DNA from 2 places in the Streptomyces sp. NPDC088794 genome. Region 2 is predicted to be linked to the other one. Evidence: riboswitches for the same ligand, from Rfam matches in the RefSeq annotation. Region 2 holds a riboswitch; the other holds the start of a gene.
The links. A riboswitch is a leader RNA that binds a small molecule or an ion and turns the genes downstream of it on or off. The one in region 2 is predicted to bind cyclic di-AMP.
Positions count from the first base shown of each region.

Region 1: another riboswitch for cyclic di-AMP. It lies ahead of ACIP6U_RS03320 (peptidoglycan DD-metalloendopeptidase family protein); the one in region 2 lies ahead of ACIP6U_RS15015 (transglycosylase family protein).

Region 1 is NZ_JBIVKB010000001.1:722,687-728,524, reverse strand. It holds gene ACIP6U_RS03330 (tyrosine-protein phosphatase) at 1-567, opposite strand, end outside; gene ACIP6U_RS03325 (alpha-galactosidase) at 747-2,825, shown strand; cyclic di-AMP (ydaO/yuaA leader) riboswitch at 3,132-3,301, shown strand; gene ACIP6U_RS03320 (peptidoglycan DD-metalloendopeptidase family protein) at 3,306-4,271, shown strand; gene ACIP6U_RS03315 (SGNH/GDSL hydrolase family protein) at 4,538-5,323, shown strand; gene ACIP6U_RS03310 (TetR/AcrR family transcriptional regulator) at 5,426-5,838, opposite strand, start outside.
Region 2 is NZ_JBIVKB010000004.1:547,874-553,711, reverse strand. It holds gene ACIP6U_RS15035 (exopolyphosphatase) at 1-830, opposite strand, end outside; gene ACIP6U_RS15030 (DUF501 domain-containing protein) at 827-1,432, opposite strand; gene ACIP6U_RS15025 (septum formation initiator family protein) at 1,456-1,932, opposite strand; gene eno (phosphopyruvate hydratase) at 2,060-3,346, opposite strand; gene ACIP6U_RS15015 (transglycosylase family protein) at 3,634-4,335, opposite strand; cyclic di-AMP (ydaO/yuaA leader) riboswitch at 4,340-4,553, opposite strand; gene ACIP6U_RS15010 (transglycosylase family protein) at 4,723-5,688, opposite strand.

The DNA of each region.
Region 1 (5,838 bases), on a different contig from region 2:
CGACTCCAGGTAGTCGGCGATGATCGCCTCGCGTTCGACGCCCAGGGCGAGCAGCGTCACGGCTATGGACAGGCCCGCGCGGTCCTTGCCCGCCGCGCAGTGCATCAGCGCGGGCACGCTGTCCTCGGCGAGCGCGTGCAGTACGCGTGCGTGCTCGGCGGTGCGGCCCTTGATGATCGTGCGGTAGGAGCTGATCATCCGGTTCGCGGCCTTGCCGTCGCCGAGGATCTCGCGCAGCTGCTCGATCTCGCCGTCCCGGACCATCGTCCAGAAGTCGGCGCCGTGGGCCGGGTCGGTGAGCGGGAGGTTCACGTTCAGCACACCCGGCAGCTCGACGTCCGGGCCCTCCAGCTTCTGGTCGGCCGCGTTGCGGAAGTCGAAGATCGTGTGCAGCCCCAGGGACGAGAGGAACACCGCGTCCTCCGCGGTCGCGTGCGCCAGATGCCCGCTGCGGAACAGCACTCCCTGCCGCACCCGCCGTCCGTCCACCGTCGGCAGCCCGCCCACATCGCGGAAATTGCGGACTCCGGTCAGCTCGGGCTCGGTCGACGGGATCTGCTGCGTCACGGGGGCTCCTCCCAGTCCACCCGGCCGGCGCGGCTCGGCATGATGGCCGACGGGGTGCGTCTTCGACGATACGACACAGGTTCCGGGGGCAATGAGTTGTCCACAGGCGTTGCCTCGGGCGGCACGACCATTGATGATGTTGGTCCTTGGTCGCGTCTGTTGGGAAGTGTGGGAGCTTGATGCTGGAGATCGCCGACAACGGTCGTACGTGGCTCCTCTCGGGGCCGCTGAGCAGTTACGCCGTCCATCTCACCGAGGACGACGTCCTGCTGCATCTGCACTGGGGCCCCCGGATCGAGCTCGCCGACGCCGAGGCGCTGGCCGCGCTTCCGCAGCCCGAGTACCGGGGCTTCGAGTCGCAGCTCGACGGGCGCGAGGAGTACCCCGTCGAGGGCGGCCCGCGCTTCGTCCGGCCCGCCCTGTCGGTGCGCACCGAGGAGCGGCGCGGCACGGAGTGGCGGTTCGAGGCGTACGAGTCCGAAGAGGGCGAGGACGGCGAACTGCGGCTGCGCTTCCGGGACGACGGGCTCGCCATCACCCTGCACTACCGGATGCGGCACGACGTCGTGGAGCGCTGGGTGACCCTCGACAACGAGGGGCCGGTCGTGGAGCTGCTGCGCGCGGACTCGGCGACCTGGACGCTGCCCGACCGCGAGGGCTGGCGGCTGTCGCACCTGCACGGCCGGTGGGCGGCGGAGTCACAGCTGGCCTCGGTACCGCTCACCTACGGCGAGAAGGTCATCGGCAGCCGCCGCGGCCACACCAGCCACCAGCACCTGCCCTGGGTCGCCCTGGACACCGACGCGACCGAGGAGCGCGGTGAGGTGTACGGCTGCGCGCTCGGGTGGTCGGGCTCCTGGCGGATCGCGGTGGCGCAACTCCCCGACGCGCGCGTGCAGATCAACGGTGGCGTCGGGTACGACGAATCCGGGCTGCTGCGTCTCGCGGCGGGGGAGTCCTTCACCACCCCTGTCTTCGCCGGTCTGTGGAGCGACGGAGGCTTCGGCGGCGCGAGCCGTGCCTGGCACGCCTACCAGCGGACGTACGTCATCCCGGACGCGGACCGGGACCGGCCCGTGCTGTTCAACTCCTGGGAGGCCACCGAGTTCGACATCTCCGAGGAGCAGCAGGGCGCCCTCGCCCGGCAGGCCGCGGCGATCGGTGTCGAGCTGTTCGTGGTCGACGACGGCTGGTTCGGCAAGCGTGTCAACGACCGGGCCGGACTCGGCGACTGGACGCCCAACCCCGACCGCTTCCCCGGGGGCCTGAAGCCGCTCGCCGACGAGGTGCACGCGCTCGGCATGCAGTTCGGCATCTGGGTCGAGCCCGAGATGGTCAACGCGGACAGCGACCTGTACCGCGCGCACCCCGACTGGGTGCAGTTCCAACCGGGACGAAAGCGGACGGAGTTCCGCAATCAGCTCGTACTCAACCTGGCCCGGCCGGACGTCCAGGAGTACCTCTGGGAGAAGCTCGACGCCATCCTCTCCAGCGCCCCGATCGACTACGTCAAGTGGGACTTCAACCGCTGCTTCACCGACGCCGGCTGGCCCGGCGAGGCGTATCCGCAGCGGCTGTGGATCGACCATGTGCACGCGCTGTACGCCCTGTTGGACCGGCTGCGGGCGGCGCACCCGGGAGTCTCCTTCGAGTCCTGCTCGGGCGGCGGCGGGCGGATCGACCTCGGGATCATCAGTCGCACGGACGAGGTGTGGACCTCCGACAACACCGACCCGCTCGACCGGCTCGCCATCCAGCACGGCTTCACCCAGATCCACCCCGCGCGCGTGATGGCCGCCTGGGTCACCGACAGCCCCAACACCCAGCTCAACGACCGGGTCAGCTCGCTGCGCTTCCGGTTCGTGAGCTCCATGGCGGGCGTGCTGGGCGTCGGCGGCGACCTCACCCGGTGGACCGAGGAGGAGCTGGCCGAGGCGGGCGACTGGGTCGCCCTGTACAAGGAGATCCGGCGCCTCGTGCAGCAGGGTGACCTCTACCGGCTGCGGGCCCCGCAGGGCGGGCTCAGTGCCGTCCAGTACGTACTCGGGGACGAGTCCGTGGTCCTCGCCTGGCTCCAGGCGCAGAGCTACGGCGAGCCCGTGCCCGCGCTGCGGCTGCGCGGGCTGGACCCGACAGCATCGTACGAATGCCTCGAAACGGGCGAAGTTCACAGGGGTGCCGTACTGCTGCATCACGGACTTCGGACCGGACTGCGCGGCGACTTCGATGCGACGGTTCTCCGGCTCCGTCGCATCTGACTCTTCTGTCCGAATTGGCGCCTTGGTTCGCCTTCGTTCCAACTCGCTCTGGAATAAGGCGGACTGGGGTGGCGTCACGTGAGGAGCGTCATATCCGTGACCGTGCGTGGTTCTGCATGTCCACGTAATGCACGTGCTTTTCAAGGGTGTTTGTGCCTGGTGGCGGGTCCTTAATTCACGCAGGGTGACCGTGAATTCTCACAAGGGATCAAGAGAAACGTATTCACAGGGAACCTCTACTTGTTCCTTCGCGTCCTGGTCGCTTACGTTCGCCACCAATCCGGACGGACGCCCAATCCTGCCGCCGACCGGAGTCCGCACAACTCACCCGTGAACGGCAGGAGCGGGGGACCCACAGGTACAACCGCCTGTTCCGGTCTCCGGAAGAGGCTTGGGGTAAAGCCGTGCCGAAAAGCACGGCCGGGCATCTCCAGCTCGCACCCGACAGCTCACCTCGCAGGCGCCGGAGAGGAATTCGTCATGCCCGCGAAGGGTAAGCACCGCCGCCCCAAGTCCCAGCGCCTGACCCGCACCATCGCCGTCGCCGGCACCGGGGGCGCCGCGCTCGCCCTCCCGCTCATGGGGGCCACCGGCGCCCACGCGGCCACCTCGGAATCGGCTTCCCAGGCGGTTTCGGAAAAGGCCGTCCAGTCGCTTCCGGATGTCGAGAAGACGTCGGTCCAGCAGAAGTCGACGGCACAGAAGTCGGCCAAGAAGAGCACAGCCAACACCCAAGGTGTGCGCACCTATTCGGTGCGGTCCGGCGACTGGCTCGCGAAGATCGCCGACGAGGAGAACGTCACCGGCGGCTGGCAGAAGCTCTACTCGGACAACCGTGCGGCCGTAGGCGACGACCCGTCGCTCATTCATCCCGGTCTGAAGCTCACGCTCGGCAAGAAGGCCGCGACCGGCACCACCGAGTCCGCGCCCTCTTCCTCGTCGTCCTCCTCGTCTTCCTCGAAGAGTTCCTCCTCGGACAGCCAGGCCTCCTCGAACTCGACGAGCACGCAGTCCGCCGACTCCGCCACCAGCTCCAGCGGCTACACCCTCCCGGTCAGCGGCGCCACCATCGGCACCGGCTACCGCGTCGCCGGCAGCATGTGGTCCAGCGGCTATCACACCGGCGTCGACTTCGTCGTTCCGACCGGCACCTCGCTCAAGGCCGTGGCCGCGGGCACGGTCGTCTCCGCGGGCTGGGGCGGCGCGTACGGCAACCAGGTCGTCATCAAGCTGAACGACGGCTACTACGCCCAGTACGCCCACCTCTCGCAGCTCTCCGTCTCGGCCGGCCAGACCGTGACCGAGGGCCAGCAGATAGGCCTCTCCGGCGCGACCGGCAACGTGACCGGACCGCACCTGCACTTCGAGATCCGTACGACCCCCGACTACGGCTCCGACGTCGACCCGGTCGCGTACCTCCGTACGAAGGGCGTCGCCGTCGGCTGACGCACCTCCCGCACCACCTGCCTGACACGCTGCCGAAGGCCGGATCCCGATCCCCGGGTCCGGCCTTCGGTGTGACGTGGTGCCGCCTTCGGCAGGGCGTTCCAGCCGTCAACAGCCGTGGCCGGAAAGCTATTCCTGGTTTGGTGAACACTTTAGGAGTGGCTTATCTCACCGCACGTCAACCCTTTCCTACGGTCGCGTAGGTCACATTCGAAGGTGAATCATGTTCGCTTGTGGCAGACGATTCGAAGAGTGACAGCAGATCAGTGATCGGGTCGTACGTTGCGGTGGGGGACAGCTTCACCGAAGGCGTCGGCGACCCCGGCCCCGACGGGGCGATGGTCGGTTGGGCCGACCGGTTCGCGGTACTGCTCGCGGACCGGGAGCCCGAGGGCCACTTCACGTACAACAACCTCGCCGTACGCGGAAAGCTGCTCGACCAGATCGTGGCGGACCAGCTTCCGCAGGCCCTCGAACTCGCCCCGGACCTGATCTCCTTCAGCGCGGGCGGCAACGACATCATCCGGCCCGGCACCGACCCCGACGAGGTCGCCGAGCGTTTCGAGCTGGCGATCGCCCGGCTCACCGAGTCGGCCGGCACCGTCCTGGTGACGACCGGCTTCGACACCCGAGGCGTCCCCGTGCTGAAGCATCTGCGCGGCAAGATCGCCACCTACAACGGACATGTGCGCGCGGTCGCCGACCGGTACGGCTGTCCCGTGCTCGACCTGTGGTCCCTGAAGACCGTCCAGGACCGCCGGGCCTGGGACGACGACCGGCTGCACCTCTCGCCCGAGGGTCACACGCGTGTGGCGCTGCGCGCGGGCCAGGTGCTCGGTCTCGAGGTGCCGGCCGACCCGGACCAGGCCTGGCCCCCGCTGCCACCCCGCGGCACCCTGGAGGTCCGGCGGGACGACGTGCACTGGGCGCGCGAGTACCTGGTGCCGTGGATCGGGCGGCGGCTGCGCGGCGAGTCGTCGGGCGACCACGTCACGGCGAAGGGCGCGCTGTCCCCGGACGACATCAAGTCGCGGATCGCCCGGGTGGCCTGAACGATGCCAGCGGTGCGGGCCGTGCCGACCTGAAACGGCGCGGCCCACACCGCTGGAGTATGGAGATGGCCGGCCCCGAAGCATGGGGTGACCGGGTGGCTTTCATCGCTCCGAAGCGGTCAACGCCTCCTGCGCGAGACCCAGTTCACGGGCCACCGCCTCGTCCACCCACTCCTGCGCCCGTGCGCGCGGCACCGCGCCGGGGTACGACGTCAGCTGGACGGCGAGCCCGTCGAGCAGGGCCGTCAGGCGCAGGGCCGTGCCGTGCGGGTCGGGGCACCGGAACTCGCCGGCGGCGACGCCCTCCGCGATGACCTCGGCGAGCGCGGCCTTCCACTGCCGGTCCAGGTCCCGGGTGACCTCCCGCAGCGCGGGCTCGCGCAGGGCCGCCGCCCAGCCCTCGATCCACAGCCGCCAGCCCTTGGCCGGGCCGGTCGGCGCGTACCAGCGCACCGCCGAACGCAGTCGACGCAGCGCCGTCGTCCGGCGGCCGAGCAGCTTGCGCAGATGGGCGA
Region 2 (5,838 bases):
ACGTCGACCCGGCCCGGGTGCATGGAGGGGATGGTCGCGCGTTCGGCGTGGGTGGAGGTCAGCAGGGACTCCGTGATCTCGCGGACGCGGTCGTAGGAGACACGGGAGTGGTGGATGGCCTGCGAGTCGTACTCGGGGAGGTTCTGGGCGATGGCCGAGATCGTGGTGACCGAGCCCGCCAGGCCGACCAGGGTGCGGGCCTCGCGCAGGGGAACCGTCCGCTCGGCGAGGTCCAGGGCGGCCTCGATGTCCGCGCGCATCGCCGTGATCTGATCCGGAGTGGGCGGGTCCGTCACCGCGCCGTCGTGGACGAGGTGGCGCTCGGTCATGCGGACGCAGCCGATGTCCACGGAGCGGGCCGCGCGGACCCGGTCGTCGCCGACCACGAACTCCGTCGAGCCGCCGCCGATGTCCACGACCAGGTAGGGCTTGGCGAGGTCGTCGCGGCCGGCGAGTTCCGCGGTCGCGCCCGTGAAGGAGAGCGCCGCCTCCTGGTCGCCGGAGACCACTTCGGGCTCGACGCCGAGGATGTCGAGGACCCCGCGCACGAAGTCGTCCCGGTTGGCGGCGTCCCGCGTGGCCGACGTCGCCACGAACCGCAGTCGGTCGGCGCCGTGCTCCTTGATGATCGCCGCGTAGTCACGGCAGGCCGCGAAGGTGCGCTCCAGTGCCTCGGGGGCGAGCCGTCCGGTGCGGTCGACGCCCTGGCCGAGCCGCACGATGGTCATGCGCCGGTCCAGGTCGACCAGTTCACCGGTCGCGGGGTTCACGTCCGCGACGAGGAGCCGGATGGAGTTCGTACCGCAGTCGATGGCGGCGACGCGGGTCACCGGTCACCCTCCTCGACGGGCTTGAACGCGAAGTACCCCGTGCCGTCCTCGCTCGTCTCCGTCTGCCAGCCCTCGCCCGTCGGCGGCCCGGGCACGGTCACACACGGACCCTTACGCCACCACTCCGGCAGCATCGCGATCGCCTCGTCCCCCAGCGGGTTCACGCCCGGCCCCGCGGCCAGGGAGTGCCCCACCAGTACGTGCAGGCACTTCACCCGGTCCGGCATGCCGCCCGCGCTCGGGAAGCCCTCCAGGACCTCGATGGCGTCGCGGCGGGCGATGTAGTCCTCGTGGGCGGCGCGGTACGCGGCGGCCAGTTCCGGGTCCGTCTCCAGACGGGCCGTCATCTCCTTCATGACGCCGTTCGCCTCCAGCGTGCCGATCGCCGAGGCGGCGCGCGGGCACGTCAGGTAGTACGTCGTCGGGAAGGGCGTGCCGTCGGGGAGGCGGGGGGCCGTCTCCACCACGTCGGGCTGACCGCACGGGCAACGGTGGGCGATGGCGCGCAGCCCGCGCGGCGGGCGGCCGAGCTGCTGCTCGAAGGCCGCCACGTCCGCGTCGGTGGGCTCGGTGCGCGGGGTGGTCGGCGGAGGGGTTTCCACTGCGGAATGTCTCTCTGGTCAGGTCACTGGTCGGAGGCGTCGGACTTGTCGACCCCGTCCCAGACGTTCGAGTACCAGGGGCGGTCGGCCGCCCCCAGGTCGGCGCGCGACTGCTTGGTCAGGTCCGGGTCGATCACGACGTAACCGGTCTCCCCGGGCATGACGTAGTGCAGCCGCTGCCGGATCTGCTGCTCGGCGTACGCGTCGTCCTGCCAGCGCGCCTTGAGGTCGCGCAGCTGCTCGACCCGCTCCTTGGCCTGCTGCCTCTGCCGTTGCAGATCGGCGACCTCGGCGCGCTGGGAGACGTACTGCCTTATCGGGTAGGCGAGCGCCACCACCAGCGTGCAGACGACGAGCGCGAGCAGGGCCGCGCGGCCGGTGAGCCGGGAGCGGCGGGCCTGGCGCTTGGTCTGCGAGCGGTAGACCCGCGCGGCGGTCTGCTCGCCGAGCAGCCGGATCCGGGTGGTGGTGGAGAAACGGTCCCGGTCCTTGACGGCCATGTCTCCGCCTCCCCTTTCACACGCGCGTACGTCCCCGCACACGGTACGGGACCGAGTACGGGGACGTACGTACGACTGGCTCGGGCTTGACCCTGTACGGCGCAGCCCTTGCCCTTGGCTGTACGGCTCAGCCCTTGAAGCGCGGGAACGCGGAGCGGCCCGCGTACACCGCCGCGTCGTCGAGGATCTCCTCGATGCGCAGCAGCTGGTTGTACTTGGCGACGCGCTCGGAGCGGGCCGGGGCGCCGGTCTTGATCTGGCCGCAGTTGGTGGCGACGGCGAGGTCGGCGATGGTGACGTCCTCGGTCTCGCCGGAGCGGTGGGACATCATGCACTTGAAGCCGTTGCGCTGGGCCAGCTCGACGGCGTCCAGGGTCTCGGTGAGCGAGCCGATCTGGTTCACCTTGACGAGCAGCGCGTTGGCCGCGCCGTCCTCGATGCCGCGGGCCAGACGCTCCGGGTTGGTGACGAACAGGTCGTCGCCGACGATCTGCACCTTGTCGCCGAGGCGGTCGGTGAGGACCTTCCAGCCGGCCCAGTCGTCCTCGTACAGCGGGTCCTCGACGGAGACGAGCGGGTAGGCCGCCACGAGCTCCTCGTAGTACTCGGTCATCTCGGCGGCCGAGCGGGACTTGCCCTCGAACTCGTACTTGCCGTCCTTGTAGAACTCGGACGCGGCGACGTCGAGCGCGAGCGCGATCTGCTCGCCGGGGACGTAACCGGCCTGCTTGATGGCCTCGAGGATGAGGTCGAGGGCGGCGCGGTTGGAGTCCAGGTTCGGGGCGAAGCCGCCCTCGTCGCCGAGGCCGGTGGACAGGCCCTTGCTCTTCAGGACCTTCTTGAGGGTGTGGTAGACCTCGGCGCCCCAGCGCAGCGCCTCGGAGAAGGACTCCGCGCCGATCGGGGCGATCATGAACTCCTGGATGTCGACGTTCGAGTCGGCGTGCGACCCGCCGTTCAGGATGTTCATCATCGGAACGGGCAGCAGGTGCGCGTTCGGGCCGCCCAGGTAGCGGAAGAGGGGGAGGTCGGAGGCCTCGGAGGCGGCGTGCGCGACGGCGAGGGAGACGCCGAGGATGGCGTTGGCGCCGAGCGAGCCCTTGTTGTCGGTGGCGTCCAGGTCGAACATCGCCTGGTCGATCAGGCGCTGCTCGGTGGCGTCGTAGCCGACCAGCTCCGGGCCGATCTGCTCGATGACGGCGAGGACGGCCTTCTCGACACCCTTGCCCTGGTAGCGGTTGGGGTCACCGTCACGCAGCTCGATGGCCTCGAAGGCACCCGTGGAGGCGCCGGAGGGGACGGCGGCACGACCCGTGCTGCCGTCGTCGAGGCCGACCTCGACCTCGACCGTGGGGTTGCCTCGGGAGTCCAGGATTTCCCGGGCTACGACGACGTCGATGGACGGCACGAGCATCTCCTTCTTCAATGTGACGCGGCTACGCGGGCCGCGATGGCTCTGCGGGACCGAGCCTAACCGTCCCGGGACGAACAGCCAGCCGATGGGCCGCCCCTTGGACAGAACCGAGAGTAAATTGTTTCCGAACGGAACAAAGCAGACGGGCAAAAAGAACCCCGCCCCGGTGCGTACGGGGGAACACGCACCGGAGCGGGGAGCCCGTGGGGACGGGGGAGGCCCTCACGTGACCTCCATGGTGGGGGACACGTCTGTCAGGCCGCTGTGGTTCGGCTACCAGGTCTCTGTCACTTGAGGTGCAGCTGCTGACCCGGGTAGATCAGGTCCGCGTCCTCGACGATGTCCTTGTTCAGCTTGAACAGCTTCTCCCAGCCGCCCTTGACCTTGTGCTTCTCGGCGATCGTGCTGAGGGTGTCGCCCTTGACGACCTTGTACTCGCCGTCGCCCTTCTTGACCTTCTTGCCGGTCGGGGTGGTGACGGTCTTCTTCGCGGCCGGACGGTCGGCGGAGCGCGAGGTGCTGGTCGAGTCGTTCGAACGGCTGCTGGTGCCACCGCTCGAAGAGCTGGACGAGTTCGAGGAGCTGGAGGAGCTCGACGAGCTGCCGCCGTTGTACGCGGCACCGGACAGGCCCGTGCCGCAGACCGGCCAGGCACCCTTGCCCTGGGAGGCCAGCACCTTCTCGGCGACGGTGATCTGCTGCGCCTTGCTGGCCTGGTTGGCCTGCGACGCGTACTGGGTACCGCCGTAGGCGGCCCACGTGGAGGCGGAGAACTGCAGACCGCCGTAGTAACCGTTGCCGGTGTTGATGGACCAGTTGCCGCCGGACTCGCAGCTGGCGACCGCGTCCCACTCGGACGCGGTGGCGGCGGAGGCGTTGCCGGCCGCCATGAGCGGGGCGGCGATGGCGACACCGGTCACGCCGGCGAGCGTGGCGACGCGGGTGGCCTTGGACGGACGACGGTGCTTGCCCTTGCTGGAAAACAGCATGCGGAGATCCCCTCACCGACGCCTGCGAGGTGAGCTGTCGGGTTCGGGCCGTGTGAGTTGCCCGGCCGCGCGCCTCTCGGCGCACGACTTCACCCCAAGCCGGTTCCGGCACTGTCTGCCGGGCCCGGCACTTACCTGGGTCCCCCGCTCCTGCCTACGGCGCTGTGAAGCGACGACTGTTCCCTACGGCCGCTGGCAGGATTCGGCGTTGCGGCATTCGGGGTCCGTGTTGACGAACGGTGATGACCGTAGACACGGATTCCGCGGAAACTCAAAGACGATCAGGGCATCTGAGAGTCATCCCACACTTTCACCAAACCGGACATTCAGTCCGAAGACCGTCGTTAACTCCCGTCGCTTTTCGCCCCGTTCAGCCCCTGTCCGCCCCTATTCGCCAGGAAGCTTCAGGGTCTGACCGGCCGCGATGTCGTTCGGGTCGGCACCGATGGCCTGCTTGTTCTCGGCGTAGAGCGCGCGCCACCCGCCGTCCAGGCCAAGGGAGTCGGCGATGGAGGCGAGAGTGTCACCGCCATGGACGGTGTACGACCCCTGCGCGGACCCTTCGGTGTCACTGGCGACCGTGTTCTCGTCGGCACTGGCGCCACGATGCCTGCCGGAGCCGACCGCGCCGGTGTCGACCAGACTCCAAGAGCCCGCGGCCTGCTCGGACTTGTCCGAGTCGTCACCCTTCGCCCGATCTGTCGACGAGCTGTCGCTTCCCTGTGACCCGCTCGCGGTCGGCTCGGACGGGGAGTCGGAGGGCGAGAGGTACTCGTCCGATTCGTCAGGGTTGGTCGAGGAATCGGACGAAGAGTCAGGCGAGGCCGACGGTGATGTGGACGAGTCCGTCGAGGACGAGTCGTCGGACGTACCACCGGGCGTGTTGGACAGGCCGGTGGAGCCGGAACCGTCCGAGGAGTCCGAGGAGGAGTCGGACGAGTCGTCCAGGATCCCGGTGTCGATGTCGGCCGACCCGTCGTCCTTCGACAGCCCCGTGGTCAGCCCGCAGGTGTGGAACGCGCCCACACCCTGGTCGTCCAGGATCTTCTCGGCGACGGCTATCTGCTGGTTGCGGCTGGCCAGGTCGGGGCGCGAGGCGTAGTCGAGACCGCCGTACTGCTCCCAGTCGTCCTGCGAGAGCTTGAGCCCGCCGTAGAAACCGGTCCCGTCGTTCTGGCTCCAGGAGCCGCCGGTCTCGCAGTTCGCCACCTTGTCCCAGGTGGTGCCGTCGGCAGCGCTGGCGCTCACCGCGCCGAGAAGCGGGATGGCGATGGCGGAGCCCGTCACGCCGGCCGCGACGAGGAGGGCCGGAGCCTGGCGGGGGCGACGGTGACGACCGTTCCCGGAGAGCATGCGGGGGCCTTTCAGAAGAGAGCGGTGACGAGTGCGACGCGTGGTGCTGGGCACCGCACTTGAACGGTGAACGTATAGGCAGTCCATTGCTTGTCACAAGTTAATGCCGCGTAGATCACGTGAAGATCACAGAGCTGAAATCCTGTCATC